DNA from 3 places in the Proteus sp. GOKU genome. Region 1 is predicted to be linked to each of the others. Evidence: predicted binding sites of a transcription regulator. Region 1 holds the regulator's gene; each other region holds the start of a gene.
What was found. Region 1 encodes Fur, which represses iron uptake genes when iron is present. Its sites were predicted from a motif close to ATAATAATGAGAACNACTATCAA; they were not measured.

Region 1 (10,358 bases):
GTCATCAGTAAATAGAGAATTTTATGGCTTAAAATACCCTGAACTTATTTCTTAACTGCTTTACCTTTACCACGCAGGGTTTCGGTTAATCCTTTCAGGAAGTATCTTACAAGCTGATCGCCACAGTTACGGTAGTTTTTATGTCCTGGTTTACGAAATACAGCACTTAATTCAGGCTTAGAAACACGGAAGTCCGCAAGCTCATAAATCTTTAGAATATCCACATCTTTTAATTCAAAAGCGACACGCAGTTTTTTTAAGATAATGTTATTTGTAATACGCTTTTCAACTTCAGGTGCTGGGAAGTTTTCATCTTTTCCGCGACGATAAAAAATTAGACCATTTAAAAAATGCCCCATTGCATTATCGTCACACTCGACAAATTCAGGTTCATCGTCTTTTTTCAGCCAGCTATTTACTAACTCTTTTGTAACTGTGTAATCAGCCAGTTTCATGATTTCAACAACATGTGCATCACTTAGATCCAGCATGTAACGTACACTTCGTAAAACAAAATTATTTTGCATTGTATTGATTATCCACTCTATTTTTAATTCTAAATCAACCTCAATGATGGATATCAATGCTGTGATCTAAAAATATTCAATAATTAAAAAAATACACTCTACCTTTGGGTAGAGTGTATTCTATATAAATAGTTTATTGCACTAACTTATTTGTTAGCAAAAACATTATTTACTATTTCAATCGCTTCTTTTTCAATTAATTCACGATGCTCAGGGCCTCGGAAGCTTTCACAGTAAATCTTATATGCTTCTTCAGTGCCAGAAGGACGAGCCGCAAACCAACCGTAATCGGTCATCACTTTTAAGCCACCAATAGATGCGCCATTACCTGATGCATGTGTTAAACGTGCAGTAATCGGGTCTCCGGCTAATGTGCTTGCGGTTACCATTTCTGGTGATAAGCGAGACAACAGCGCTTTTTGTTCATGAGTTGCTGATGCTTGAATACGGTTATAGCTTGGTGAACCAAAGCGTTGTGCCAATTCGTTATAATGCTCTTGCGGATCTTTACCTGTGACGGCTTTCATTTCAGCAGCTAACAGACATAAAATGATGCCATCTTTATCGGTTGACCATGGTTTGCCATTAAAGCGTAAGAAAGATGCACCTGCACTCTCTTCACCACCAAAGCCAAATTCACCACTAAATAAGCCTTGAACAAACCATTTAAAACCAACTGGCACTTCAACAAGTTCACGACCTAAGTCAGCGACAACACGGTCAATCATTGCACTTGAAACCAGTGTTTTACCCACTTTTACATCTTTAGCCCATTGTGGACGATGACGGAAAAGATAGTTAATTGCAGCCGCTAAATAGTGGTTTGGATTCATTAAACCAGACGGTGTCACAATACCATGACGGTCATAATCAGGATCGTTGGCAAAGGCTAAGTCAAATTTATCACGCAGTTGTAATAAACCTTCCATTGCCCATGGTGACGAACAGTCCATACGAATAACGCCATCATGATCAAGCGTCATAAAACGGAATGTCTGATCAACTTGATCGTTAACTAATTCAAGATCAAGGCCATAATACTCACCAATACGTTTCCAGTACTCGATACCGGAACCACCTAATGGATCAACACCTAATTTTAAGCCTGCTTTCTTAATAGCTTCCATATCAACAACGTCACCTAACGCTTTGACATAAGGCATAATTAAGTCTTGAGCTTCAATATAACCGCTTGCTAATGCTTCATCATAAGAAAGACGTTTGATGCCCGCTAAATTGCTTTCAAGCAGTTCATTGGCACGTTTCTCAATAACTGAAGTTAAATCTGTATCCGCAGGTCCACCATTTGATGGATTATATTTAATACCGCCATCTTCAGGTGGATTATGAGATGGTGTTATCACGATACCATCAGCAATATCTTGATGTGCTTCGTTGTATGTCAAAATAGAAAAAGAAACTGCCGGTGTTGGTGTATAGCCATTATTTTCTTGAATAATCACCTTAACTTTATTGGCAGCAAGTACTTCTAAAACAGAAATAAATGCAGGCTCTGACAGTCCATGAGTATCTTTACCCACGTAGCATGGCCCTGTTACTCCATTTTTAGCACGTACTTCAGCAATAGCTTGTGCAATTGCCAAAATATGCGCTTCATTAAAGCTATGGCGATTTGCACTTCCGCGATGACCAGATGTACCAAATTTCACACGATGAGCGTTATTGCTAGCTTGTGGTTTAAGTGAATAATATTGAGACGTTAATTGCGCCACATTAATCAGATCACTTTGACGAGTATGCTGCCCTGCTCTTGGATGAATTGCCACAAATCTTCTCCTATTTGACATCACAATCACGCTTTAAACAAAAGCCTTTGCAATGCATCAATTAACAATAGTGGTTAGATAGTTCCACACACCTTATCAATCTCATTTGCAGGAAATTGCATATCCTGCATGATGCTTTGTACCATCGTTCTCTTACGCTCTGTGTTCGAGTTAGTAATAACCCAAAACGGCGTGCCTGAAATATGGCGCGGTTTTGTATGACGTCCACTATCGAGTAATGTTTGTTCATCACCAGCAAAATAGATACGTGTTCGTCCATGTACTGTTTCAGCAGATTGAGTAAAAGTAGCGCTATCTAGGCTATATAACGTAGAAAGGATCTGTAAAAAACGATCAACTGATTTTGTTTTTTCTGCATAACTGTCAGATAACAGCAGTTCTCGCATTTCACGGATCGGATTTTTTGCTGGTGTAATAGCTGGTGTTATAGGTGTAGGTTCAGCTTCCTGTTTAATAACAGGCGCTTGTACTGACTCAGTGACAACGACTGGTTGTACGGGCTGTTTGGCATCGAGCTTCAGTAGACGCCTTAAAATATCTGAAGCGCTTTCACCGATATGTCTAGTTTCGCTAGCAATATAGCGGTAAAGTTCGTCATCAATTTCTATCTTTTTCATTGCTACCCAGTACTATTTTCAAAAAAAAGTAATTAGGATTATAAGATATAATCTTTAAAAACAAAATAGGTAAAATTTCAATAACTTAAAGAGGATCTATTCAAGATCCTACCGTTTTAAAGGCTAAGCTCGGTATTTATCCTATTGTTTATCTCGGTATCATCTTCTATTCTTTGAACTTATTCGCACAAAGCCAGCTTTAAATTCCACTATATCACACCACTCCAGCCCCCAAATAATATAAAATTCTAATTATTTATTTTTGAGCAATGTCAAGATTTCAACTTTTTAAATAAGTTTGGAATATATACCTAGACAATAGTGCTTTTATAGTTTTTTATAAATTTCTCTTATCAATTATTTCTGAACTTCATCACTCTTTCATATTATTACGATAAGTTGGCTTAGCACCTCGTGCATGTCATCATAGAAGAAAATCGCAATTATTTTGGTCATTAATATGAAACTCAATACATTATTAAATTATCAATTACACCAACCTGAAACGACACCTGCATCCAGTTTACCTATCGTCTTGATCCACGGCCTTTTTGGTGATCTGAATAATTTAGGTGTTTTAGGTCGCGCACTTCGCCAAGATAATACCGTGATACAAATTGATGTGCGTAATCATGGGCATTCTCCTCATAGTGAAAGTATGAATTATCAAGATATGGCGCAAGATGTGCTTACATTGCTTGATAGTTTAAATATCCCAAAAGCCATTATTATTGGTCACTCAATGGGAGGCAAAATTGCGATGGCGATGACAGCATTAGCCCCTGAGCGTATCGCAAATATTGTTGTGATTGATATGTCACCTGTTGCCTATAATGTTCGCCGTCATGACAAAATCTTTGCTGCACTTGAAGCTGTAACTAAAGCCCAAGTCACGCGCCGTCAAGATGCGGTGGAAATCATGCGTCCTTTTATTAAAGAAGACGGTGTGATCCAATTTTTACTTAAATCATTCAAAAATGGTGAGTGGCTATTTAATTTACCTGCAATACAAAATGCCTATTCAGACATTATTGGCTGGCAAGAAGTACCAGCTTGGCATCAACCTGTATTATTTATTCGGGGAGGTTTATCACCTTATATTTTGGATGAGTATCGTGAAAACATAGCTCGTCAATTCCCTCTCGCAACCGCCTTTGTTGTTGCAAACACGGGGCATTGGGTGCATTCAGAAAAACCAGATACCGTCATTAAGGCAATTCGTCGCTTTTTAGAGAAAGCTTAGTGAATAAATTTAACTGCTTAAAATAACGCCACTGAAAAAATGATAACTTAATAGAATGTATAATTATTGTACTTAAAAACAGTATCTGTTGATAAAAAGACCAAATCACAATAGGTTAAAGTCAGGAAGCAGTGGCGAGACATCACTATGTGGGGTATTATTGGGCGTTTCGCAATTTAGTCATTGGTATACGCCCTTTCACAGCAAAATTTATGGCAAAAGAACAAACTGATCGCACCACACTGGATTTGTTCGCAGATGAACGCAGACCTGGGCGACCTAAAACAAACCCGCTTTCTCGGGATGAACAGCTTAGAATTAATAAACGCAATCAATTAAGACGTGACAGAGTTAATGGCTTACGTCGAGTTGAGTTAAAATTAAATGAAGATGCTGTGAATGCTCTCAATGAGTTGGCGACAGAAAGAAACGTCAGTCGTAGTGAGCTTATTGAAGAAATATTACTAGAGCAATTGGCGCAAAATCACGCCTTAAAAATGCATCAAAACAAAAATAGCTAGCAGATAAACCACACAAATTCGACAGAATTAGCCTGCTATTTTCGTCAAAATACGTTTTTAGTTTTCTATTATGAAAACACAATGCTTATCTTTCACTAGTAATTGTTCAAACACAGACAAATATACTCTAAATATTTTGAAGTGTAGCTAGGTGACAAGTGAATGAGTCACTGGAAACATACAAGAAAGTATGTAACTTGTGAAAATATACGTAGTCAATAACGCTACAATTTGAAATATAACGAATTTAGAATAAAAGAGGTTATCTCACTTTATGGCAATCATAGGAATATTCTTCGGCAGTGATACTGGCAACACTGAAAATATTGCCAAAATGCTTCAAGAAAGACTGGGCGCTGATAATGCCGAAGTTCATGATATTGCAAAATCCAGTCAAGAAGACATCGAAGCGTTCGATATTCTGTTACTAGGTATTCCTACTTGGTATTATGGTGAAGCACAATGTGATTGGGATGACTTTTTCCCAACACTAGAAGATATTGATTTCAATGGTAAGCTTGTTGCACTATTTGGTTGTGGTGACCAAGAGGACTACGCAGAATATTTCTGTGATGCAATGGGTACTATCCGCGATATTATTGAGCCTCGTGGCGCAGTTATCGTAGGTCATTGGCCAACAGAAGGTTATCATTTCGAAGCCTCTAAAGGGCTTGCAGATGATAATCATTTTATCGGTCTTGCGATTGATGAAGATCGTCAACCAGAATTAACCGAAGAGCGTGTTGACGCTTGGGTTGCTCAAATCAAAGAAGAAATGAGCCTAGACGAAATTCTGGGATAAAATAAATACTCAATATTGAGAATGATAATTATTCAATGGTGTGCTAAGATAGTGTGATAGGTGGGGTGTTTATTTTTAAATATCATGCCTATAATCAATGAGGTTATTTATTCACCCGAGTATTAATGAATAAAACCTATTTGTGAGCACAAAAATTAAATTCACCATTAGCAACAGGATTAAATCCGCATGACCGACAATAATAAAGCGTTAAAAAATGCTGGGTTAAAAGTTACACTTCCTCGCTTAAAGATCTTGGAAGTGCTCCAGGATCCTGAGTGCCATCATGTCAGTGCTGAAGATCTCTACAAAAAACTCATCGATATCGGTGAAGAGATTGGTCTGGCAACAGTGTATCGCGTCTTAAACCAATTTGATGATGCTGGTATTGTTACCCGACATAATTTTGAAGGTGGTAAATCAGTATTTGAATTAACTCAACAACACCATCATGACCACTTAATTTGTCTTGATTGTGGTAAAGTTATCGAGTTTACAGACGATGCAATTGAATTACGCCAAAGAAACATCGCTGAACGTCATGGTATCAAGCTTTCCAATCATAGCCTTTACTTATATGGCCACTGCGCTGAAGGCAATTGCAAAGAAGATAGCCACGCACATGATGAGAAATAATTCATTCTGGATAATCTCTCAGTAAAAAAAAGGAACTGTTCACAGTTCCTTTTTTATTGCCTAAAATCCGAGGATAACTCTACTTAGCCACACTGATACTGTGCTTAATATGTTTTAAATGAACCACAATGGTAAATGTGACAATAACCAATAGTGACCAAGAGCCCCATTTGCCTGCATGTACAGCAGACCAAGCACCAATTTGGTTAGGATATTGCCAAACACCAAAAAATGTACCGAAATTCTCAGCAAGCCAAATAAAGAAACCTATTAGAACAAAAGCGAGTAATAAAGGCATTTTTCGCTCAGTATCATAAGGAGTAAAATAAACCACACTACGAGCATAAAGACCTAAAATAAAGGCAGTTAAATACCAGCGATAATCACCGATAAAGTGATGAGAAAAGAAATTAATATAGATAGCGAGAGCAACCAAAGTTGCCATCCAATAAGGTGGATAATGTTCAATTCGTACTTTTAAAAAACGCCATGCTTGAATTAAATAACTTCCTACCGCAGAGTACATAAACCCTGTAAACAAAGGGACTTCCCACAATTTTGTATAAGCAAAATCAGGGTATTTCCACGATCCAATTGCCGCTGATGTTTTAAATAATTCCATCACAAACCCAACAATGTGGAAAAAACAGATCGCTTTTAATTCATCCCATGTTTCTAGCTTTCCCCACACCATCCATAATTGAAAAGCGATAGCGAGAATAAGAAGCACGTCATAACGAGGTATACCAAAGATACCTTTACTTGGTGTTGCAAATAAAATAAAAAAGAAAAATCCGGCAAATAAACAAGAACGCGCCTCTTTTACACCAAAAAAAAGAAATTCAACAATAAATCGTTTTATACCTTTAAAGGGTTTCAATGGCGGTTCTAATAAAAAATCATCCAATCGCTTTAACATGCTTCTTCCTGAAAACTCGCATTATCGAACAGCATTCAATGCAGAATAATAAATAAGGTGAGATAAAATGAATGGCAAGAAATTTGCCATAGAATAAAAAAACCTACAAGGATGAAAAGGACGAAAAAGAAAGGAATTAAAAAATAAAGGTATTTACCCCCCACTACGATACCCACTCTGACTTCCTTTACTTAGGGTAAATACCTTACGCAAATTTTGCGAAATAACTGAAGCACAGGAGATAAACATAACCCACTCACATTTATCTCAGACGACATGACATGACGACTTTACTTCATTACTTTTACTACATACTGCGATTTTAAAACGACTCTTTACTGCTTTTACTCTTTTACTCTTTTACTTCTACTCTTTTACTTCCACTTTTTACTACTGCTGACAACTTCACTTTATTAACGAGGCTTATTTGTAAGGCTCTTCTTAATTACCGCATCCCTACCTTTCTACTACTTATTTTTACTTATCGTAATCGTATTTAGCTTTTTTAGTTTTATTCAGGATAAAGTGCAATTAATACACTTTATCCTTATGCTGATATTAGAAAATAGTAAATGGCATTATCACGTTAAACTTAACGTCTTTTTCATCTTGGAAAATATTACCAAAACCACCTTCATAACTTGGAATATCGGAGTGGTTATCATAACGGGTATAGTGAAGCTTAAAGAGAGTGCCTTTAGCGCGACCTTCTTGAACCGTATACATAATATCCGCATTCCATGCACTTTCTCTGATACGCTGACCTTGGTCATAAATAGCTTTACCACTTGGCTTAGCATCCCATGCGTAAACATAAGAAGTACCTACTGCCCAGCCTGACAGATCCCAGTTTTTCAGATCATACATAACGCCAGCATAAAGTGCTTTTTCACCATTGGCGTTAAAGTCAGAACGACCATCCCACCAGACATCAAGACGACCATTAGAGGTTGCCCAGCCCGGAGTCATACGTTGTAAGAAATAACCTTGATTACCTTCAGCTTTAACCCACGTTCCTTCTACTTTGAAGTCAAATACATTGTAGGTATAACCAAAAGTCAGTGCTTGTAACCATGCCAGCCCATCATAAACGTCATTAACGCCACCACCGGTAACTTTATCTTTAGCACCGTAGAATTGGTAAGACGTTCTTAATGCATTGTCAGCAATTGGGAAATCATAAGAAACTTTACCAAAATACTGATCGATATAACCATCAGCCTGACCAAATGCAGCTTCTAACACTAAGCTGTTTTTAAAATCATATTTAGCGCCGAAAGAGTGAAGATAGCTGATATTCGTTTCTAGATCAGCTTTACGGAAATTGTACATATTCCGATACCATGGTGCTTTATATTCATCTGTCCACATATAGGAGAAAGATAATTCACCACTTTTATCGAAATCAAAGACAGCGCCCGCTTCAGCACCGCGGTAAGTTCCCGGTAAGAAGCTCCAGTGTGGACGCAATAAGCTTTGGCCTTTAGGTTGAATATATCCACCTTGAGCCCAGAAGTTACCTAATTTGAATTTCGCAGCCGCTTTATAAACGCTCATGCCACTGCGATCGCCAGTCCATTTTTCATCCCAGCGACTTTTTGCATCACTAAAACCGATTTCATTAGGTGCCGCAGGGCCACTGTTATTCAATTCAGCCGCACCAAAGGCAGCTAAATCAATACCAATAAAATCACCAAGGTAACCTGATGAGAAATCGAGATTAGCGTTGAAAGTAGAATGGTGTAAGTTAGCTTTGTATTTGCCGTAATCAGGGCTATTTGGTGTTAACTCTTTTCTATCACGGTCACGTTGCCAATAAAAAAGACCGCCTGTTAAGGTTGAGTCATCAATAAACCCTTCAGCATGAGACATTTTTGCAGGTAGTGCAGTTACAAGCAATGCGCCCATAACGGCAAGTGCCACCCTGCCTGGTTTAGCATTTTGCATAACCATAGCATTGTTTCCTCTTTGACTTTGACTAAAAAAGAAATAAGCACAATGCCTATTTCCAAATATAAAACCCCAAGTGGGGAAAAAACCTAAATTAGGTTATAAACAGCATATTTTTCGCGACGCGAATTATCAACCAAAAAAAAAGAATTTTTATCAAAATATGACAAAGGGCACATAACTAAATGATCGTTTCATTTTCTTTCTTTTATAAAGATTGGTTAAAAATAAACATAATCACTTGATTTAATTGTATTTTATAAATCAATCTTTAAATGATATAAAATTTCGTTTTTATAGAAAGGAATAATAAGTAGTATTTATAAATAATCTTTTTTAATGATGTAAAATATGTGGTGTGAATCACACTTTTCTTATTACAGTGTTATTTAGCGTGATGATATGAAAAAACAAAAGAATAAAGTGATAGTGAATAAACTATTTCAAACGAAATAAATGAAAACTTATCACCTAAAAAAGATAAAACGAGAGGCTAATCAAATTAAGAATAGTAAATATTTAATATCAATAGATGAAAAATTAGGCAAAATAAGCTGTAAAACAGATAAAAAAATGCTCGATAAATAAATTACCGAGCATTTTATTCATTAAGGCACTAATGTGACTTAAAGCACGTCAAATTAGCCTTGTTGAGAAATCTTCGCCCAAGTGTCACGTAAGCCCACAGTACGGTTAAACACAAGTTTATCCGCCGTTGAAAGCTTATCAGCACAGAAGTAGCCTTCACGCTCAAATTGATACGCTTTCTCGATAACCGCATCTTTTAAGCTACGCTCTACAAAACCTTCACGAATAACTAATGATTCTGGGTTAATTGTTGATAAGAAATCATCTTCTGCCGCCGGGTTTGGTACGCTAAATAAACGGTCATAAAGACGGATTTCAGCTGGGATCGCATGTGGAATGCTTACCCAGTGAATAACGCCTTTTACTTTACGTCCATCAGCAGGATCTTTATTTAAAGTCTCTGCATCATAGGTACAGTAAATAGTCGTAATTTCGCCTTGTTCGTCTTTCTCAACACGTTCAGCTTTAATAACATAAGCATTACGTAAACGTACTTCTTTACCTAGCACTAGACGTTTATATTGACGGTTTGCTTCTTCTTTGAAGTCAGCGCGATCAATATAGATTTCACGGCTAAATGGCACTTCTCGCGTTCCCATTTCTGGTTTATTTGGGTGATTTGGTGCAACAAGAATTTCTTCACCTTCTGGCATATTTTCAATCACTAAACGAACAGGATCGATAACAGCCATTGCGCGTGGTGCATTTTCGTTTAAGTCATCACGAATACAAGATTCCAGAGCTGCC
Region 2 (10,358 bases), 500 kb from region 1:
CAATACCTAAGCCTTAAAAATTAGATAATTCTGCCCTATTTCAGATAATTTATTTAAAGCGGATCACAAAAAATGATCCGTTTTTTTTATTTCAAAAAAATATTTTGGAAATAGATTCCATTTATACTATGCTTAATTTTGTTTGGTCAAAAAGCATTCTTTAAAATAAATGCCACCAACAAAACACAACGGAACACAACACGACATCGCTTAAACCGGAGCTTTATTATGAAAAAGACAACGTTAAAAATTGCTTGCTATGAAATTGAAGATATTACTTTAAAACACTCTTCTGATAATCAATTAACTTATATTCATATTCCATGTGATTATGACAAAGAGTTTTGCATGCAATTAGATGGATGGGATGAAAACACAAGTATTCCAGCTCAACTGAAAGATAAAAATATTCTGCTTTATCGTCATGCTTATGATAAAGATAACCACCACTGGATCTTAAAAGTGGCGTAACGAGATGCTAAAGCGAATAAAAAAAGCCAGATAAATCATTTATCTGGCTTAGGGAAATGGCTCATTGCGAGCCGTGCGCTAAAAAGTAATTGCTGATTACTGCATAAACAAAAATCGAGGATTAACTCAGACTTTTCTATCTCACAACCTACTGTTAAATATTAGCTAACAATATGTAAAGATCCAGTAAACAACCTAGTAGCACACCATTTTCTATTCAAAAAATCTTCGCTTATAATTTTTATTATTTAAATCAATGTGATAAAAATATAAAATTATTAGTTATATTATTAATCACTTGATTAATTGCTCTCACAGAGCGACTTAATCGCATTCTGTATCACTTCTACTGATTTTTTCTTTTCTGGTATATTCGGATCTGGCAGTAAAATAACATCAATTAATTGTGCTTTTACTTTTCCACTTTCCATCTGTTTCATTGCAATCTCATTAAGTGGATACTGCATCAGTGTTGCTGGATTAATCACAAACCAAGCACCATCAGCACGACAATTAAGCATCACCTCTTCTCGTGTAAATGGCCAATCGTCACCAAATTGAAGCTTGCTGACCGTTGAAATAGGTGCTGCCGAGAATGCTTGAAAAGAAAACAACATTAACATTCCCGCTAATAAAAAACGTTTCATGTGGATATCTCACTTAAGAAATTAGGTTTTTTCGATTATATAACAATCTATACAGGTGAGTTAATCGCAAAGATGGCGACAGTAAAAATAACCATTGTTCCAAGTAATAGTTCAAGCCAACTATTCACTAGCAACCATTGAAAATTATTTTTCTTACGGATATGAGGTACTAAAACATAACGATTGATTACGGCTAAACCAAGCATTAACACCACTAAGCTAATCTTAAGCCATAACATACTTTGATATTCAGATGATAATTGTACTGCTGGCCATCCCGGGATTAACATAACGGCACTGATAATACCGGTAATAGTAACCAATAAAACAGCAATATGACCAAAAAGCGAAAATCGCTTCATTGTGCCAATGATAGGTTTGATCATCCCATCTGCAAGCTCGTCTTTATTACGTAAAAACTGCAAACAAGCGACAAATGGCCATAAACCACCAAACCAATATGCGGCACTAATAAGATGAATACTTTGGTTAACTTTATAAAATATCGCTTCTGATCCTGTAAACATTGCACCATGACCAATAAATGCATGTAAGATCAACATAATTGAAGCAACAATTAATAGAGAGAAGTTACGAATATAACGTTGGTGTATAAATAAAACAGCTAACGCAATGGTTGCCAAAACTAATTGCCATTGCCAAACTTGACCAAACGAAGTACCTAATACCGCTTTCCATATTTCAAATGACCAAGCATCCTCCCATCCATCCCCCATAATACCGGATTGTACAACCATCCATAGATAAGTCGTAATAAAGACAGTGACAGTACTAATGGCTAATGCAGGACGCAAACGAACTTGAATAAGAGGAATGAATTTATCTTTTGCAAGAATGGCAGCCGAGAAGCTCAGTCCGAACATAAACATGACTGCCACGAAATGGAAAAAACGGCATAAAATATAAACGTCTTCAGGTGTCATTATTTTACACTAAATTGATAAGAACCTTTTGTCTTGTGCCCATCAACAGAAACAACGTTCCAATTAACCAAATAGTTGCCTTCTGCTAAATCACTTTCTAAAGGCAATAATAATTTAGTATTGTTAACAGGGTCTAAACTCAATTTTCCTACGGTAATTTCTTTACCATCACTATTAGTGACTTTGATTTTGCTAAAAGCTAATTCAATACCTTCAGAGAAGTCTAGCGTAATAACCTTAGGCGCTTGAGATTGTTCAATAGCAGCACCTTCAGCAGGTAACTGTGATTTTAAGTGTGCGTGTGCTAATGCTTGTTGGTATGACATACCAAGGAATAAAACAGCGATAGCCGATAATTTACCCCAAGATGTCTTAAGTGTATTTAATGACATAATAACCTCTTAAATTACAGGTGATTTTTTTATTTATGGAAATATTTTATAGCAAATTTACGTCAAGATCTTCGCTTCTTGATATTAGAAATAAAAGGTTGTGAACTAGCACTCAAAATATATGTTATTTAGACCAGTTTCTGTTTCAAATATCACCCATTTTTACACTTCGAAAAAATATAATACCCATATTGACAGTCTAAACAGTTCAATACATAACCGAATACAACTAAAAGTAAAATAAACACCCTGCATGAATAACAGTCAAAAAGAATTTTTAGGATAAAAAATGAGCAAACAAAAGTGAGGAAGAGATAAAAAATAGGAATAAGAATGGAGGCAATACAGAAGAATAAAAAACGCCCTGCTATTCAGTCACAGCAGAGCGCAATAATTCATTTATTAACTTAAGCAATCTAACGCTTTATTAATAATTAAACATGTGCAGATGTTGATAATGTGTTCAGATCTTTATCTAACAAGAATAAAGCCTTACCACTGTCACCAACCATTGCTAATTTATCTAGGATTGATTTAAATAATTTCTCTTCTTCATGCTGTTCTGCAACATACCATTGTAAGAAATTAAACGTTGAATAATCCTGAGTTGTCATTGCAACATGTGCTAATTTATTAATCTCAGATGTAATGTGTTTTTCATGCTCGTAAGTTTTATCGAATAACTCAGATAATGATGAGAACTCAGCTGGTGGAGCTTCAATCGCACCAAGTAAAGGCATAGCACCTGTATCGCTTAAGTAATCAAATAAACGGTGCATATGTTCCATTTCTTCACGTGAGTGAGCTTTTAAAAACTTAGCTGCACCATCGAATCCTTTATCGTCGCACCAAGCACTCATTTGCAAATAAAGATTTGCTGAATAAAACTCTAAATTTAACTGTTCATTCAATTTATTGATCATATCTTGATGTAACATATTTTACGTCCTTTGCGATGAAAATTAACATTACGGATATTATGCACACTTAAAAATAAAAATATAGTTATTTAAATATAGTTTTTGTTTATTTTTTCAATCAATTAACTGTAATAAAAATAAAAACCAATCTCATTTGTAATATGCCGTCTCTCTATTTTAATGCTAAATAGTACTTATTATCATTAAGAATGAGAATATATTTAATCATTATAACAAAAGCAACATAACACATTGAAAAATAACAACATAATATTTAAAACTTAAATTTTTATTTTAGCTTCTATAATTATTAATTTTTTCTTTAGAGTCCGGAACTTCTGATTAATATTGAATAAAAATTATATTTAATCCATTAAAGAATATTCAAAAATAAGCTTTACCATATATCAATAAATATATAAAAAGTGATATCTATGATGATCATTATTATAAAAAAGTATCCTTTCTATTACTTCTTATCACTTCTCATTTTTTATAATTTCTATTTGATATTGCTACACATTTATTGACTCAGACAGCAGTTTTTTTCACTTTTTTTCATATAAAAAAATACATAACTCTCAAAAAATAAAAATAATCTCAATTTTTGTGCAGTTTTTCATTTTGACTGATAAGATTAGTAGGTAACTCATATTTGTATGCACAAAAAATTAATATTAAAGCCCTAATCATAATAAAAGGTTAATTAGGAGCCACTATGACAAAAACAGTGTTAGTACCCGTTGATTTTACAGAGCTTGGTTTATTGGACAAGGTTGTGTCTCATCTAAAAGCATTGTCTGTCGCTGACAAATTGAATATTCATTTTTTATCAGTCATTCCAAGTTATGAGTCTTTTGTCGGATTTGCATTCGCAGGCCAAGATAGACTAGCAAGTGACAAACAACGTATTGAAATTGCATTATCCACGCTAAAAGAAAATTTATCGCACATTGATATTCCCAATAGTACAACTCAATTTTATGTGTCTATAGGTAATCCTCGCGATAAAATTTTAGAAACCGCAAAAAAAATTCAAGCAGAACTGATTGTCATTGGTTCTCGTAATCCTGGTATGAAAACTTATCTTCTAGGTTCTACTGCATCTTCCGTGGTCAGTTACGCAGAATCATCTGTATTAGTCGTGCGTTAATCACCTGCCTCCATAAGAAATCTGGTATTCGTCATAAACCAGATTTCTTATTCTTTTCACCATAAAATTCATTCAAAATAATATTTTATTTTATCGCCCTTATTTTTAAGAGTAGTAATTAAAAATATATTCTGAAGCAATAAGATAATTATTAAAAAATGATTAAAAACATATTTACTTTAATGCTTTTTATATAATCTTCTATATTAATCCTTCCTTAATAAATTTATATTGTTCATAATGTTAAATTATGTAAAGATGCTTTTCCTATTAAGACTAAATTTAATCAACATGGTAAAAGGAATTAAAATGAATAAAGAAATTTCCGAAAAATGGCAAGAGCGTTTTTCATTTTTTGATCAATATGGCTCACCTAAAACACCAGAATATAAAGCTGCTTATAAAGCACTTTCCTTTGGTAAGCGTATTCTTATCGGAATGAATATCTGGGCATTTTTCTTTGGTTTTATTTACTTTCTTATTTTAGGGTTATGGCGCAAGGCATTAACATTATTTGCTATTAACATTGCTATTTTTACTATTATTGGCTTTTTACCTGTCAATAACGGTGTTATCAATGCTGTAGGTATCGCAATTAACGTTTTATGGGCTATAACAGCCAACTATGCGTATTACTTGAAAGAAACCAAAAATGATCAAAGCTGGAACCCGTTTGAAGGTGTTCTGTAAAAATAAAAGGGGCAATGCCCCTTTTATTTTCTCTTATTCCTTCTTTTATTAATAACACTATATTCCCCTCTCCTTATTTCATAGTCATTCTATCCATTACTCTATTTAAATATTTCTATATAATCCTTCATCATCATTTTTTAAAATAGAAAATAATGAAATAACACTAAACGTTCGTTTTTACCTCAGAAGGATACTTTACTAATGCTATAATGCATTAACGCTAAATTAGGGAAAACGTATGTCTGATCACTTTCAAGGTAAATTTGAAGCCGAACTGAAATATCACCTTCAAAATCCACAAGAATTTATTAATGAACTAAAAAAATCAGGCGCCACATTATTTACGCCAGAGAATCAAGAAACAGATTGGTACATGGAGCATAATAATACTAAATTTTCAGCTCCTACTATCAGTTTATGTGTAAGAAGAATGCTCCCCACAGGAATAAACCTTCTTATCGTTAAAGGCCCTGATCTATCACAATGTGAAGCTGTTCGTATTGAAGATGCAGAAAAAACAGTCTCTATGTTTACCACACTTGGCTACCACTGTATTCTCAATTACACAAAATCAAGAGAAATCTATTTTCTAGATGAGTTTCATATCACTATCGATAAATTAGATAAACTAGGCTCATTTGCTGAATTTGCTATCATGACGGACGACCAAAGCAAACTCCCGCTCTACGCTGACCAATTAAAGCACTTAGCCGCAAAATTTGGCTTTACAGAAAAAGATCTTGAGAAAAATAATTATAAAACACTAATGTTAAATAACCTCAAGTCATAAACAATTTTACTCAGTAGATCTTTTCATAGAAATTATCAAAATTCTCTAATCGGAGCACCAATATTCTATCAATAGATATTGGTGCTTTGTTATTTCTAGCATTGTTTTACCTTATCCACTAAAAAGTAAAAAATGACGAATTGAATAGAAAATTCATTTGAATGCCATATTTATTATCTTTATCTGAAAATTTCACTTTCCTTATCTCAAATAAAACGCCTTCTTAGTCAAAAAATGTCATTTAGATCTAATTTTAAAGATATTTTTGTAATACCACTTATATTAATGCACTGTTTTTACTAGAATTAGTAAAAAAACATATTAATAGGAGGGGTTATGCTTGAAAATTACCTTAATATATTTATTAAGGCAACTTTTGTTGAGAATATGGCATTAAGTTTCTTTTTAGGAATGTGTACTTTTCTTGCTGTCTCTAAAGAAGTAAAAACCTCATTAAAACTAGGTCTTACTGTTACTGCCTTACTTATTATTGCTACGCCTATCAATAATTTAATCTATCATTTCATTCTAAAGAAAGACGCGGTAGTCGAAGGTATTGATCTTAGCTTTCTTAGATATATCACTTTTATTGGCGTTTTAGCCGCATTAGTTCAAATTTTAGAAATGTTTTTAGATAAATTTATCCCTTCACTTTATCATTCATTAGGGATCTTTTTGCCTTTATTGACTATTCATTGCGCTATCTTTGGTGCCACCATTTTTATGGTTGAACGTGACTACACATTTACTGAATCAGTGATATATGGTGCTGGATGTGGCATAGGTTGGCTACTTGCGATTATCGCACTCTCTGGTTTACGTGAAAAAATGAAATATTCAGATATTCCCAAAGGATTGAGAGGGTTAGGGATCACATTCATCACGGTAGGATTAATGTCTCTTGGTTTTATGTCGTTCTCAGGAATTTCGCTTTAAAAGCTTATTTTTATTCTTAACCTTATGTGAGATTTTCACACATCATTAGGATCATCATTGATGTAAGCTTTATTTATAAACGGGAGGGTAATATACCTTCCGTTTATAGTGATTTCGTCTGTTTTCTTACTTTTTCTCTTCTGTGATCTTTTTATTCCCCTCCCTTTTTAACGTTAGATTCTCTTATTTATTCTTTTAAACCAACAAAAAATAATTTAATTTATTGCTGTTTTAATCATTATTACCTTTTTATTTTATAAATAGAAACACTTACACTATTTAAATCTAATTGTTTAAAAATAAGCTAACCAGTCACATAAAAATAATAATAAATCAACAAGTTAAAACTTATTTATTGAGATGATATCTTTTATCTCATTTTTATTATTTATCGTTAACTTTTAATATTTAAGATAAATTAATTGAAAATCAAAGCGTTACAAGACCAATTAATACATTTAATAAATTTATTAATTAGAGTAATAAATAAGCATAAAGAATATTTATAAAATGCCGATACTATTTTTTAGTATTTGAAAAAATCAAAAGGATATATGGCATTAAATCAAAGAGTGACCTAAAAAAATATTTTTATTTTTTTCTTAATTCTTTGTCTATACCAATTACAGGAAGTAAAAATAAAACTTAAAAATCAATAAATTACACAGTTATATTTTTATGAAAAAGGAAATAACATTACATGTTTAAGAACTTCAAACAACGTTATTTGCCAAACGTCTCTTTGACTATGTCGAGTTTAAAAACAACCACTTTAGTTTGGCTTATTACAGGCTCTTTAATCTTACTTCTTGGTCTAGCTTGTGTTTTATTCCTCTCTTCAGTCAATGATTACAAGAGAAACTTAAACACACTAAACAATATCTACCATGAACAATCGCTATTAAATAATACTTGGGAAAATCTCTTACAAACACGTAATACTCTAAATAGAGCCAGTTCTCGCCACTTATTAATTATTAATAAAATGGCTACCGCAAATACAGATATCTCTTCATTATTACAACAAGCTAAAGAAAAACTTCAACTCGTTGAAAACGGGTGGAAAAGTTTCAATAGTTTTCCCCATAATGTTGAAAATAAAACCTATATACAACAATTAGAGCAGAAATATACTGAGCTTAATGCAGCATTAATTGAATTCTTAGCCTTTCTAGAACAAGGCAAAACATACGAATACTTAAATCAACCAACACAAACCTATCAAGATAATTTTGAGCAAGCCTATACCAACTATCATCAACAACTAGAAAATTACTACACGGCTTCATTGGGCGAAGGTGAGTTACTGTACGATAAAATTATTTATAGCTTAATCGTCATTTCAATTTTGATTGTTATTTTCTCCTTCTTAGTTCAAGTCGTACTGCGAAAAAACTTTATTTCGCCTTTAAACGCGATAATGAAAAATATCGAAGATATTAGTAATGGAGAATTAGCGACCGATGTCACCACAAAAGGTCTATTTGAAATAAATATTCTCACTACCAATATTCAAAAAATGCGAGACCAGATAAAACGGATCGTCAATAACATCAATCACAGCTCCGGCCTTATTAATTCCGAACTAAGTGATATTGCTGTTATGAACAATAATCTTGCCATTCGTGTTGAACAACAATCAGCAGCTGTACTCGAAACTTCAGCAGGAATACGACAATTAAGTGTGACATCAAAACAACATGCAGAAAATACACAAACATCATGTGAGCTAGTAACAAAAACAGATACGATGATCCATCAAAGTAATGAAATGCTCGCTAACGTTGTTGAAAATATGCATGAAGTTGTCACGTTCTCTGAACAAATTAACGATATTACCTCTACAATTGACAATATCGCTTTCCAAACAAACCTGTTGGCTTTAAATGCTGCCGTAGAAGCGGCAAGAGTGGGTGAACACGGAAAAGGCTTTGCTGTTGTTGCTAAAGAAGTAAGAGAATTATCCATTAGCTGTAACTTAGCATCAAAAGAGATAAAAATACTTGTCGCTAATTCAAGTAAAAAAATAAATCAGTGTTTTCAGCTTGCTGCTGACGCAAACGATAATATGGTAGATATTTCTAAACATACTGAAAATATTAATGAAATGATCCACGATATTTCTATTTCTACAAATGAACAAAGTAATGGTATTGCCCAAATTGAAGATGCAATAAATCAATTAGACCAAACAACACAAGCTAACTCAACAATGACACGGGAACTAGTCAGTTCATTGGATTCTTTGCAAACACAATCTGATAGATTAAAACAAGAATTAACTGTTTTTCATCAGTAAGTATTAAGTTTAGCACAGCATAAAAGCTATCTTATTTTAGGATAGCTTTCTTATTACTGGTTTAGACCAATATTAAAAATGGCTAAATTCAGGGATCTCTTTTTTACCATGTGATTTTAGAAAATCTAACACTCTTCTTGGAGTTACATTCAGTATACGCTCATGTGGAAAATCTATTTGGGCTAACACTTCCAATACTCGATCAAAATTCCCTAGTGAAGAAGCTATATGTGAGTCAGAACCCAATGCAATTAATCCTCCTGCATCGCGCACTGCTTTCGCTATTTCTATGCAGTTTTTCTCACTCCCTACTCTAGAATGAATAAATGATGAATTATTCATTTCTAAAGCAACATTGTAAGTGGCAGCTGCTTTTGCAACTTCAGCAATATCAATGGGATATTTAGGATTACCTGGGTGTGTGATCATTTGAACACAACCACTTGCTATCGTTGCAATTAACGCTTTTGTATTATCAACTAAACCTAATGAACCCATTACAGGATCATGAAAACCAGCAAGCACAATATCTAATTTCTTGCTCATTTTCTCACTGCAATCTGTTTCACCTTTAATATTTTTAATATTCGCTTCTATACCATAAAGAATACCAACACCATCAATAATACGAGGGATCACCGGTAAGTTAGAAAAATGCCATTCATGCGGTGCATCATCCATATCTGGGCCATGATCAGTAATTGCAAATAATTGAATTCCCTGCTTTTTAGCTTGTTGGAAATATTCACTAACTGTACTGTAAGCATGTGTACTAGCAATAGTATGAGCATGTAAATCAACGGGATACATAAACAACTCCTTTCTAAAAATACCTAACAACTAACAAGCGATATACTATCTACTTCACTTTTTCTCACATTAGCGAGAAATGAAGATAATTTTTGATAAATATGCTTTAATCTTTAACATACTATTTAATATCAAATAGATAAATAAAATTTTACTTTAGTACTATACACAAGAATTTTGAAAACACATTATATTGTGTGATTTCATTATAAATATGGCTTTCAACTCTATAAAAGGTTATTTATGTTCAGCTATCCAGCAGTCGCTCATTTTGATGAAGAAAGTGAAACTTACGAAATCACC
Region 3 (10,358 bases), 1.4 Mb from region 1:
CTTGGCGTTGATACTGCTGACTAATTACTAACCGCCCGATTAATACGCAATAGAGCTCTTTGGGATATTTTTTCCCGATTTCTTGCGGTAATTCATCTAAATCGATAGTACACAATGCTAATGAATAAAATCCTTTAATTTTTGTAGGCTCGATTTCACTTGTTAATACAAAAGTACGTGCTAAATCTTTTTCATGATGTTGATTGGATATTGCTTTCAAGTAGTTATTAAGTGTTTTATCGCCACAATCAAAAGATGTTCTATCATGTATTTTTCTATTCAGAGGACTTATTTTCATCAAGAATTGTTTCCTTATGCTTGCGCGCGGCACGAAGGAAGCGATCATTTATTTCGATTGGTTTTTCCAATGCATTAATAAAATCTAAAGCGTCTTCCTGACAAAGTTTAATACGCATATCTTGCTCGATTAGCCGTTTAGCTTCAGCAATAGCTGCTTGTACAATAAAACTATTTAAACTCGTATAACCTGATAATGATAAAGCCTTTTCTAACAAAATTTTCATTTCGGGACTAATACGTGTTGTGATCCTTTCATTTGATAAAGTAGGCATAATTCCTCCACCTCTTTATTAAAACTTATTTAATAGCTGTTATTTATAAAACTAGTAAAACTTCAAAACAGCTCACTTTTCAAGCAAGATAATATGATCAAATTTTAACAAAGTAAATAAAATGTGCCATTTTGACGTCATACAATTATTAGCACTAAACTACACTTAGTTTATTAAATATCTCCATCTATTTTTAATGCCTTCGCTGTAGCGCTCTACGCAATCGATTACTTTTTTAGGTGCAGTTATTGTTTTATTTGTGTAGGATAAAGCGAAAAACATTTTTTTTGGGATCTTTTGTCTATGAGCATGTCATCACCAAATTCTGGATCACAGGGTTTGCTCCAACGCCTGTTTAAGCTACAAGAACACGGCACAAACGCTCGCACCGAACTGATTGCGGGTATCACGACTTTCTTAACGATGGTTTATATTATCTTCGTTAACCCTCAAATTCTTGCTGCTGCCAATATGGATATCAAAGCCGTCTTCGTGACGACCTGCTTAATTGCGGCTTTCGGCAGTATTTTAATGGGATTAGTGGCAAATTTACCTATTGCCGTTGCACCTGCAATGGGCTTAAACGCATTCTTTGCCTTCGTCGTCGTTGGTGCTATGGGTTACTCATGGGAAGTCGCTATGGGTGCGATTTTTTGGGGTGCCGTAGGGCTATTTTTACTGACTCTCTTTCGTATTCGCTACTGGATAATTGCCCATATTCCACTGAGTTTACGTGTTGGTATTACTAGCGGTATCGGTCTTTTTATCGCCATGATGGGCTTAAAAAACTCCGGTATTATTATTCCTAATAATGACACTATCGTTACTATCGGTAATTTTGCTTCTCATAACGTATTATTAGGTGCATTAGGCTTTTTTATTATCGCTATTCTTGCTGCTCGTAATATTCATGCCGCTATTCTTATCTCAATTGTTATCACCACTGTAATTGGTCTTCTTTTAGGTGATGTTCAATATCAAGGTATCTTCGCTGTTCCTCCTTCTATCACAACCGTTGTTGGTAAAGTTGATATTATGGGCGCCTTAGATATCGGTCTTTCTGGTGTGATCTTTGCTTTTATGTTGGTGAACCTATTTGACTCTTCAGGCACATTAATTGGTGTCACTGATAAAGCAGGTTTAACTGATGACAAAGGCAAGTTTCCACGAATGAAACAAGCGTTATACGTCGATAGCTTGAGTTCTGTTGCAGGCTCTGCAATGGGAACATCTTCTGTAACCGCATTTATCGAAAGTACTTCCGGTGTTTCTGTCGGTGGTCGCACAGGTTTAACTGCCGTTGTTGTGGGTATTCTTTTCTTACTCGCTATCTTCTTATCACCACTAGCAGGTATGGTGCCAAGCTATGCGACAGCAGGCGCACTGATTTATGTGGGTGTATTAATGACATCCAGCCTTACACGCGTGAAATGGGATGATTTAACAGAATCCGTTCCTGCTTTTATCACCGCAGTCATGATGCCATTTAGCTTCTCAATTACCGAAGGTATCGCACTAGGCTTTATTGCTTATTGTGTTATGAAGATAGGGACTTTCCGCTGGAAAGAAATTAATCTATGTGTTGTGATTGTTTCACTGCTATTTATTTTAAAAATATTGCTGATTGATACTCATGTGATTGATTTGAACAATCTTTTCTAAACTGCACTCCAAAGCAATAGTCTACGGGCTATTGCTTTTCCTATTTTTTATCAGGTGACAAGTTTTGCTTTATTTTTAAACATCACTAAAATACTATAAAGGGAACGTTATGGTTATTTATAATGATATTTAATAAATAATTTTCTTAATAGTTATTTTATTTACTAAACATTATATTCATCATAATAACTTTAAGTTTACTAATTATTAGGGGGGAGAAATGAATAAACGTTCACCTCATACAATAGCAAGTAGAACTATTCTAATTGGTGAAATTAAAGATAGTGAAGGTATTAATTTCGAAGTTAGAATAATGAAAGAGCGTGAAACAAGACCTAGAGTCTTAATCCTTAATGATGGCTGGGAAGAAACAGCTATTTGGGATAATGTATATCCTATTCTTGAAATTCAATTAGCACCATCTAAAAATAAAAAAGGATTTAGTGTTGTATCTGAGTCTTTTTCAAATAAAATAAATAATAAATATAAAGTACACTATGAAAAGCTTTTTAATCATAGAAAGCTTAAAAAAATGATTAAGACTTTTAACTCACAGCATAAAAAGGCTCAAATGAATGCCACCCATATTAATTGATCGCCATGATAAACGACTCATTAATCCAGATAACAGCGAGGATTTTGGTGAAATAGATGAATTAGGAATAATTTTAGATAATGATCAAAAAGAATATTTATTATTAAGAGAAAACGTTAGTTCTGAATTAAATCGGTTATATGTTAAAGATATAAAAAATAATATTATTGTTGCTAATTATGTAATGAGTTTTAATTTATCCACACCAATATTATTTTCATCTAATTTACCTCAAATAGAATCTGCTTATGTAGATAATGAATACCGTTCATTAGGTATTTCAGTCGCAATTTATTTAAGAATAATTGAAATTTACGGTGGCGTAATTAGTGATACTCAGCAAACTCTGGGTGGCATGAGTTTATGGGCAATTGGTTTATCAAATTCAGAAAATATTACGCTTTATGTTATGCATTGTCATAATAATACGCTATCACATAAATACTTTTCTGATGGTGAATTGATGTTTTATGAATGCGATAGAAAATCTCTTATAACAAACAGCGCTTATATTTGGAGTAGGCCTTCTTCAATAGATTTCAGTGTTGATCTCGCCTTCATAGAAAAATTAAATATCCCAGAAGGCGATTTTGGCGAAAGAGTCGTTTTACTTGCAATATCCAGCCTAATAGACTCCCCCTAATTAGGCTTTATCTATTGTAGGCAACAACAAACCAAAAATAATAGAGTCAGAAATCTCATCACCGACTATCCAACGCTGTTTTAGATACCCTTCTTGTTCAAAACCTAATTTTGCTAACAACGCAGCTGATGCTTTATTATCAGGGTGGATATCCGCTTCTAAACGACGAACAGATAGATGAGATTGAAGATACGTAATAAATGCCACCATCGCTTCTTTCATAACGCCTTTACCTTGATAAGCTGTATCAAGGCAATACCCAATTTCTCCACGTCGTGAATTAGGGTAATGATTAAAAAAAACACACATGCCCATCAGTGCATTTGTTGCTTTATCTATCACCGCTAAGCGCAGATACTCTTTTCTTTCCATATGCGTGATATCTTGAATAATATCTTCCTGCGCTTCTTGCAGTGACTGCCAAGGAAGATGGCTCCAATAACGCGTCACTTCAGCTGAACTCATGATCTTAAACCAATCTTCAGCATCCCCCATTTCAAAAGGACGCAATCTTAATCTTTCTGTTTCAACTTGAATATCAGCGTAACGCATCTCTACTTTTCCTTATGTGTTTTTGGCGCCACAAAAGCGATACAAACTGGCTCAGTAATGGCATCGGGCTCAGCGCGAAACATTATCTCTTGAGTATCGGCTATTTTTAAACTCGGCCAATACTTTAAGCCTTCATCAAAATGTGCTTTCTCACAGTAATAGCCGACTTCACTGACCAATACGACACCTTTTTCTTCTAATTGTTGAAGTGTGATATGTCGATTATAAATATTAGGAGGCTGCACATTCGCTTCTAACACCCATGGCTGTGAAGATAATGGCCTATCTTTGCCATAAAAAGTTACCCATTCATGCATATATTCACCACCCACATACGCAAGTGGAGTGTGATAATGCTGATGCCAAGCTTGTTCAACATCTTGCACAAAGGTTTTTACACCAATAAATTTTTGACCTGCATTACGCACATTAGCGGCTTGAACGACGGTATAACCAGAAACAACCAACATCCCGAAAACACCTAAACCATACAGTGCACCACGTAACGAACGTTTGGGTGTGACACTAATTGAGCCGACAAAAAGTGCCGTCGCAATCGACATAAAGGGTTGTAGCCATTCGCTAATACGTCCCCCTTCATGAAAACTAAACCAAATAAAAATAATCGTTAATGGGAACAGAAAAATAAAATTGAGTAACTGGCTATCTTTAGAAGCAGACCAACTCACACGTCCACCATAAAAACGTAAAATTCCCCACATTAAAATCACTGGGTAAAAAACAGTGAGTGCAGCACGAGTGGTACGTAAATTAAAACGGCTTTCGATTTGTGAATCGACCCACTTAAAAGCGGCGAAATCGGTTTGCCATAACCAAATAAAATTGGGAATAACAAAAGCAAACCAAATAGCCAACGCAATATAGAAATAAGGAGAACGGTAGCTTGCTCGAACCTTAGGCACAAAAAGGCTTGATAAAAATACGGAACCAATAAAAGCTAATGATGAATATTTCCCCATTGTGGCGATACCCATCGTAATGGCAAAACCAATCCAATATTTTTGATTGTCATTAATAGCACAAAGGAAAAAATAGAACGCCCATGCCCAACAACCAACTAGAATATAGTTATCGTTATAAGGGATAATATCAAAGTTGATAACGCCAGATAAATTAAGCGCCAACATAGCAAACCAAGCTAAGTTAGTATTTTGTGTCAACTTATAGGCTAAGTTCCAAACGCCTAATAGCCCAACAGCAATGACAATAAAGTGGATAAAATACCAATAAAAGCTAAAATCGATACCGCCGTAAATAGCTGGTGTCATTATAAAGCCAACAAACCAAGGATTTTTAGGGGAACCCCACCCTCCGTTAGTGCCCCAATTGACAGCCTCTACGGCATCATAAGGCACTGTAGGGTCAAAAAGATAACTCACTAAGATCCAAATTGCCGCATAACCAATAACCCACCAATATACTGGTTTACGAAATTGCGCAGATGATAATGTCATAATAAATAGAAATTTAAGTTAATTAATTTAGTTTAGTCGTTAAATGATGTCACAACACAGTAAAGTATAGTGAAACGAACCGCACATTGTACGTGAGCAAAAATTAAATTGTCTTAAATTTGCGCTTTTATTGAAAATTTGTTTCTGATAGATTGCGCAACCAAGAAGATCACTATCGAGTTACCATTATGAATATGATTAAAAGAAAGCCCGCAGCTAAAGCACGTAAGAAATCGCGTGAAGAGCTGAACGCGGAAGGACGTGAACGTAAACGTCAAAAGAAACACCGTGGCAATCCTGCCGGTAACCGTCAGCAGGAAGCGGAAAATAAACAGCAAGCTAAAAATACAGCGCCGAAAGATCCACGCATTGGTAGCAAAAAACCGATCCCTCTGATTGTAGGTGATGCACCAAAAGTCGTGAAGAAAAAACCTGCGCCAGTTAAAGCAGAGCCAGTTCGTTTAACGCCTGAGCAAGAATTAGACCTGTTAGAAAACGATGCACGTTTAGATGAATTACTGTCTCGTCTTGAAAACGGTGAAAAACTCAATGCAGAAGAACAGGCCTATACTGAGAAAACCCTTGATCGCATTGACGAATTAATGGTTGAGCTAGGTATTGAGTTTGAAGATGATGACGATGAAGAAAAAACTGAAGACATCATGCAATTACTGAAAGGTAAATAATCAAAAGGCTAATCATTTTCCTTGATTACCTTATATCTAGCGGATATCAATAACCTGTTGATATCCGTTATTTTTTTATAAAATACCCGCTTTTTTATTTTTCATTAATCCTCACCATTAACAATAGATTAATTAACAACCTTAAGCTCAGATAACTCCATCTATTCCTCTCTTGTTATCCCTGATATCCTATTTTTCTATCTTTAATATACGAGTGATAAAAAACATGGATAACAGACAGCAGTACTTAGATATCGCAGCCGGGCAAGGAGAAAAAGTGCCCTCTCGTATAGTGGCTTTCCCTGCACAGCCACTAAACTATGCGCTTATTGAACAACGCCTAGAAGAACAGACAGATTACACTGATGGTGAAATCAATTACCTAAGTGAAAATATTGATGACGGTTTTTTCTATCGTTGTCAGCATGGTGATGACGAATTACATTTTTTTGTCTGCCTTTACCCTCGTGATGAAGATTACGAAATACGCCCAATGTATTCGACTGACGAACTCACGCCGCAACTACTTGCGCATGCAAATGCGACAACACAAGATTTATTATTAGAAACACTTTTTACTGAAACCTTGCATCCTTTGGCAAGTTATCGCCATCAACTGAATTTTCTCAATATCATTGCACCAGAAATGATCTTAGCATTAGATGAATCAGCAGCAGGTAAAGCATTAACGCCTGAGTGGGTCCGCTTTCAATTAGAAACACCCGATCTCTATCCTGAAGTAGAAAGCTTATATGTTATTCATGCTGTCTATGATACAGAAAATGATCCACCAACCATGTTCTGGTTCCATACTCATGGATTAGCACGTTGTGGCTTGACCGAAGTCGATTTAGTTATTCCAAGTATGCTTGAGTCTTACTATGGTATTCCTGATCTCTTCCGTTGCTTTGTTAACAACAGTATTAATCATCGCCAAATCGAATTTGGTGAACCGATGCTTTGTGGCCAAACATCATCAGGCTTAGAGTATCTTGTCGCCTTACCTTTTGAAGAGGGTATTCGCCATGTTAATCAATCAACACCGCTTGAAAGCCTTAGACCTTTAGAGGAAATGCGTTATGACACTGAAGGCGCACCAAATGGCATTTTCTTGGGTGATTTAGCCGATCGTGATGAATATCATCAACATCCTTCTTCCATGCTATTTAGAACCAATGAAGAAAACCCAATTTTAGAAACTTTCTTTAAAGGTTATGAAGAACAACAAGCGATGATGCTACTGCGTAGTAATGAAGAAACCTATGAGATGTCTGAAAAAGCCAAGCGACGCTGGGAATACTTCGTTTCTATGTTTGATAACTATAATCAGCCACCTGTTGAGAAAAAGAGTGGTTTCCTCTCTAAGTTATTAGGAAAAGACAAACCTGAAGAAACCGAAAACCCTTGGCAGTTTATGATCAAGTTCGGTATTCCTTATGGTGATGGGGAAGAAAAAGAGCTAGAGCATATGTGGTTTGTGCCACAGTCTCGTGATGGAGATACCATTTATGCAAAATTACTCAACGTGCCATTTTACGTTGAGGATATGCAAGAAGGTGAAACCTATCCTATCAACAACGCATTAATAACTGATTGGGTCGTTTCATACGAAGATGATAGTTATACCCCTAACAATATTTACCAACTTTTTAGCCACCAGCAAACTCACTAATTAGCGAGTATTTCACCATGACAACGCGAGCTTTTTACTTAAGCTCGCGATCTTCATATTCTTAAAATCTACTTTTATATTGTTACCCGTTAACATCATTAACTGATTGTTATTTTGTTGCTACGTTGACATTTCAACTCTTCACATTTTGTTTTTGTCTAGTAACAGATAAGGCAAACAGCCTATTTTCATCCTAATATCTTTTCTCTGGTTGATTTAAATCAAGTGTAGATAAGCGTAGACTAGGCTAAATTATACCCAATAAGGATAATTATAATTCGCATTAGCATTAAAAATATTTATTATAATTACCCTGACTATTATTGTGTGAATTCTCATACACGTTAATAATTATCAGTATCATTATTTTTTGTATCAATATTCGTGGAAGGACGATTATGTCTCTGATCCCAAATCACAGTTATAAAATCTTGAGCTACTCACCTCAGATTAGCCCTGCATACAGACAGAAACTATTATCTTTAGGTATGTTACCTGGCGCTGTGTTTAACGTTATTCGTATCGCACCACTGGGTGATCCTATTCAAATAGAAACGCACCGAGTGTCCCTAATTTTGAGAAAAAAAGATCTCGCACTCATTAATCTTAGCGAAGTGGTTCATAACGAAAAATAATCGTTATTTCTCATTCAACCAGGCAAGACAACTATTGGCATCACTATTATGACTCCTCTCACTATAGGCCTTATCGGTAATCCCAATGCCGGTAAAACAACACTCTTTAATCAGTTAACAGGCTCTCGTCAGCGTGTGGGTAACTGGGCGGGTGTAACGGTCGAACGCAAAGTTGGTCGTTTCACAACTGCAAATCATAAAATTGAGCTCGTCGATTTACCCGGGACTTACTCTTTAACGACAATTTCAGAACAGACATCTCTTGATGAGCAAATTGCCTGCCATTTCATTTTAAGTAATGAAGCAGACATGCTGATTAACGTGGTTGATGCATCAAATCTTGAGCGTAACCTCTATTTGACATTGCAACTGCTTGAGCTTGGCATTCCATGTATTGTGGCATTAAACATGCTCGATATTGCAGAACACCAAGATATGCAAATTGATATCAACGCACTTTCAGAGCAACTGGGTTGCCCTGTTATTCCAATGATTTCAACCAAAGCATCTGGTATTGATAAGCTCAAGGAAGCCATTGATACCTTCCCTGCTGAAAAGAAAAAACCTCAAGAATTACTGACTTCTTATCCACTATGGTTATTAAATGAAGTCGAGACACTTGCTGAAAAAATTAATCATGATGAGTTTAATTTACAGCAACGTCGTTGGATGGCATTACAGTGTTTAGAAGGGGATATCTATACCCATCAACGTGCACAAGTCACCAGTGAAGATATCAAAGCTATTCGTCAACGAATTCAAGACGAACATAATAATGAACCAGAATTAGTCATTGCTGATGCCCGTTATCAAAATATTGAGCGCATCTGTCATGCAGTGATTAATATGGAGTCCATTAAGCCAAATATCCTGACACAAAATATCGATAAAGTGATATTAAACCGTTGGTTAGGCGTACCTATCTTCCTATTTGTCATGTATTTAATGTTTGTACTTGCGATTAACATCGGTGGTGCATTACAACCTGCTTTTGAAGGTGGCTCTGAAGCTATCTTTATTCATGGTATTCAATGGATTGGTGCAACTTTTAACTTCCCTGAATGGCTGACAATTTTCCTTGCTCAAGGTGTCGGTGGTGGTATCAATACTGTTCTTCCATTAGTGCCACAAATCGGGATGATGTATCTCTTTTTATCTATCCTTGAAGACTCAGGTTATATGGCTCGTGCCGCATTTGTTATGGATAGATTGATGCAGGCTCTGGGTTTACCGGGTAAATCATTCGTACCACTGATTGTCGGTTTTGGTTGTAACGTACCTTCTATTATGGGTGCGCGTACTCTTGATGCACCAAGAGAGCGATTAATCACCGTATTAATGGCACCGTTTATGTCTTGTGGTGCTCGTTTAGCTATCTTCGCGGTATTTGCGGCAGCCTTCTTTGGTAAAAACGGCGCGAGTGTTGTTTTCTCACTTTATCTTCTCGGTATTGTGGTTGCTATCCTGACTGGCTTGCTGCTAAAACACACCATTATGCGCGGTGAAGCGTCACCTTTCGTGATGGAACTACCTGTTTATCACGTTCCCCACCTAAAAACGTTACTCATGCAAACATGGCAACGTCTAAAAGGTTTCGTTGTACGTGCAGGTAAAGTCATCATTATTGCGAGTATGTTTATTGGTGCGCTAAATAGCTTTACCTTCTCTGGAAAACCTGCGGATAACATCAATGATTCTGCATTAGCTTCTGTCAGTAAAGTTATCACGCCATTACTGCAACCTATTGGTGTTCACAATGATAACTGGCAAGCAACAGTTGGTTTAGTCACTGGTGCGATGGCAAAAGAAGTGGTTGTGGGAACATTAAATACCCTCTATACCGCAGAAAGCATTGTTAATGAGCCA

Region 2: a site for Fur is predicted at 3,506-3,528, ahead of ftnA (non-heme ferritin). Genes of this name have one in related genera too.
Region 3: a site for Fur is predicted at 8,199-8,221, ahead of feoA (ferrous iron transporter A). Genes of this name have one in related genera too.

What each region holds. Positions count from the first base shown of each region.
Region 1 is NZ_CP034105.1:1,159,519-1,169,876, reverse strand. It holds gene EHE21_RS05390 (DUF1456 family protein) at 45-527, opposite strand; gene pgm (phosphoglucomutase (alpha-D-glucose-1,6-bisphosphate-dependent)) at 674-2,314, opposite strand; gene seqA (replication initiation negative regulator SeqA) at 2,389-2,952, opposite strand; gene ybfF (esterase) at 3,413-4,195, shown strand; gene ybfE (LexA regulated protein) at 4,408-4,716, shown strand; gene fldA (flavodoxin FldA) at 4,991-5,518, shown strand; gene fur (ferric iron uptake transcriptional regulator) at 5,708-6,154, shown strand; gene EHE21_RS05355 (DUF817 domain-containing protein) at 6,234-7,073, opposite strand; gene chiP (chitoporin ChiP) at 7,632-9,026, opposite strand; gene glnS (glutamine--tRNA ligase) at 9,665-10,358, opposite strand, start outside.
Region 2 is NZ_CP034105.1:1,659,697-1,670,054, reverse strand. It holds gene EHE21_RS07765 (PqiB family protein) at 1-17, shown strand, start outside; gene EHE21_RS07760 (DUF1480 family protein) at 229-471, shown strand; gene EHE21_RS07755 (YebY family protein) at 774-1,118, opposite strand; gene copD (copper homeostasis membrane protein CopD) at 1,166-2,062, opposite strand; gene copC (copper homeostasis periplasmic binding protein CopC) at 2,062-2,454, opposite strand; gene ftnA (non-heme ferritin) at 2,889-3,392, opposite strand; gene EHE21_RS07735 (universal stress protein) at 4,093-4,527, shown strand; gene EHE21_RS07730 (DUF2628 domain-containing protein) at 4,837-5,217, shown strand; gene cyaB (class IV adenylate cyclase) at 5,459-6,010, shown strand; gene nqrE (NADH:ubiquinone reductase (Na(+)-transporting) subunit E) at 6,347-6,946, shown strand; gene EHE21_RS07715 (methyl-accepting chemotaxis protein) at 7,647-9,245, shown strand; gene EHE21_RS07710 (phosphatase) at 9,318-10,055, opposite strand; gene EHE21_RS07705 (hypothetical protein) at 10,299-10,358, shown strand, end outside.
Region 3 is NZ_CP034105.1:3,884,166-3,894,523, forward strand. It holds gene EHE21_RS17740 (GNAT family N-acetyltransferase) at 1-298, opposite strand, end outside; gene EHE21_RS17745 (DUF1778 domain-containing protein) at 276-572, opposite strand; gene EHE21_RS17750 (NCS2 family permease) at 876-2,234, shown strand; gene EHE21_RS17755 (hypothetical protein) at 2,455-2,829, shown strand; gene EHE21_RS17760 (hypothetical protein) at 2,810-3,472, shown strand; gene EHE21_RS17765 (GNAT family N-acetyltransferase) at 3,473-4,024, opposite strand; gene EHE21_RS17770 (glycosyltransferase family 39 protein) at 4,027-5,499, opposite strand; gene yihI (Der GTPase-activating protein YihI) at 5,688-6,185, shown strand; gene EHE21_RS17780 (DUF4026 domain-containing protein) at 6,412-7,857, shown strand; gene feoA (ferrous iron transporter A) at 8,256-8,492, shown strand; gene feoB (Fe(2+) transporter permease subunit FeoB) at 8,541-10,358, shown strand, end outside.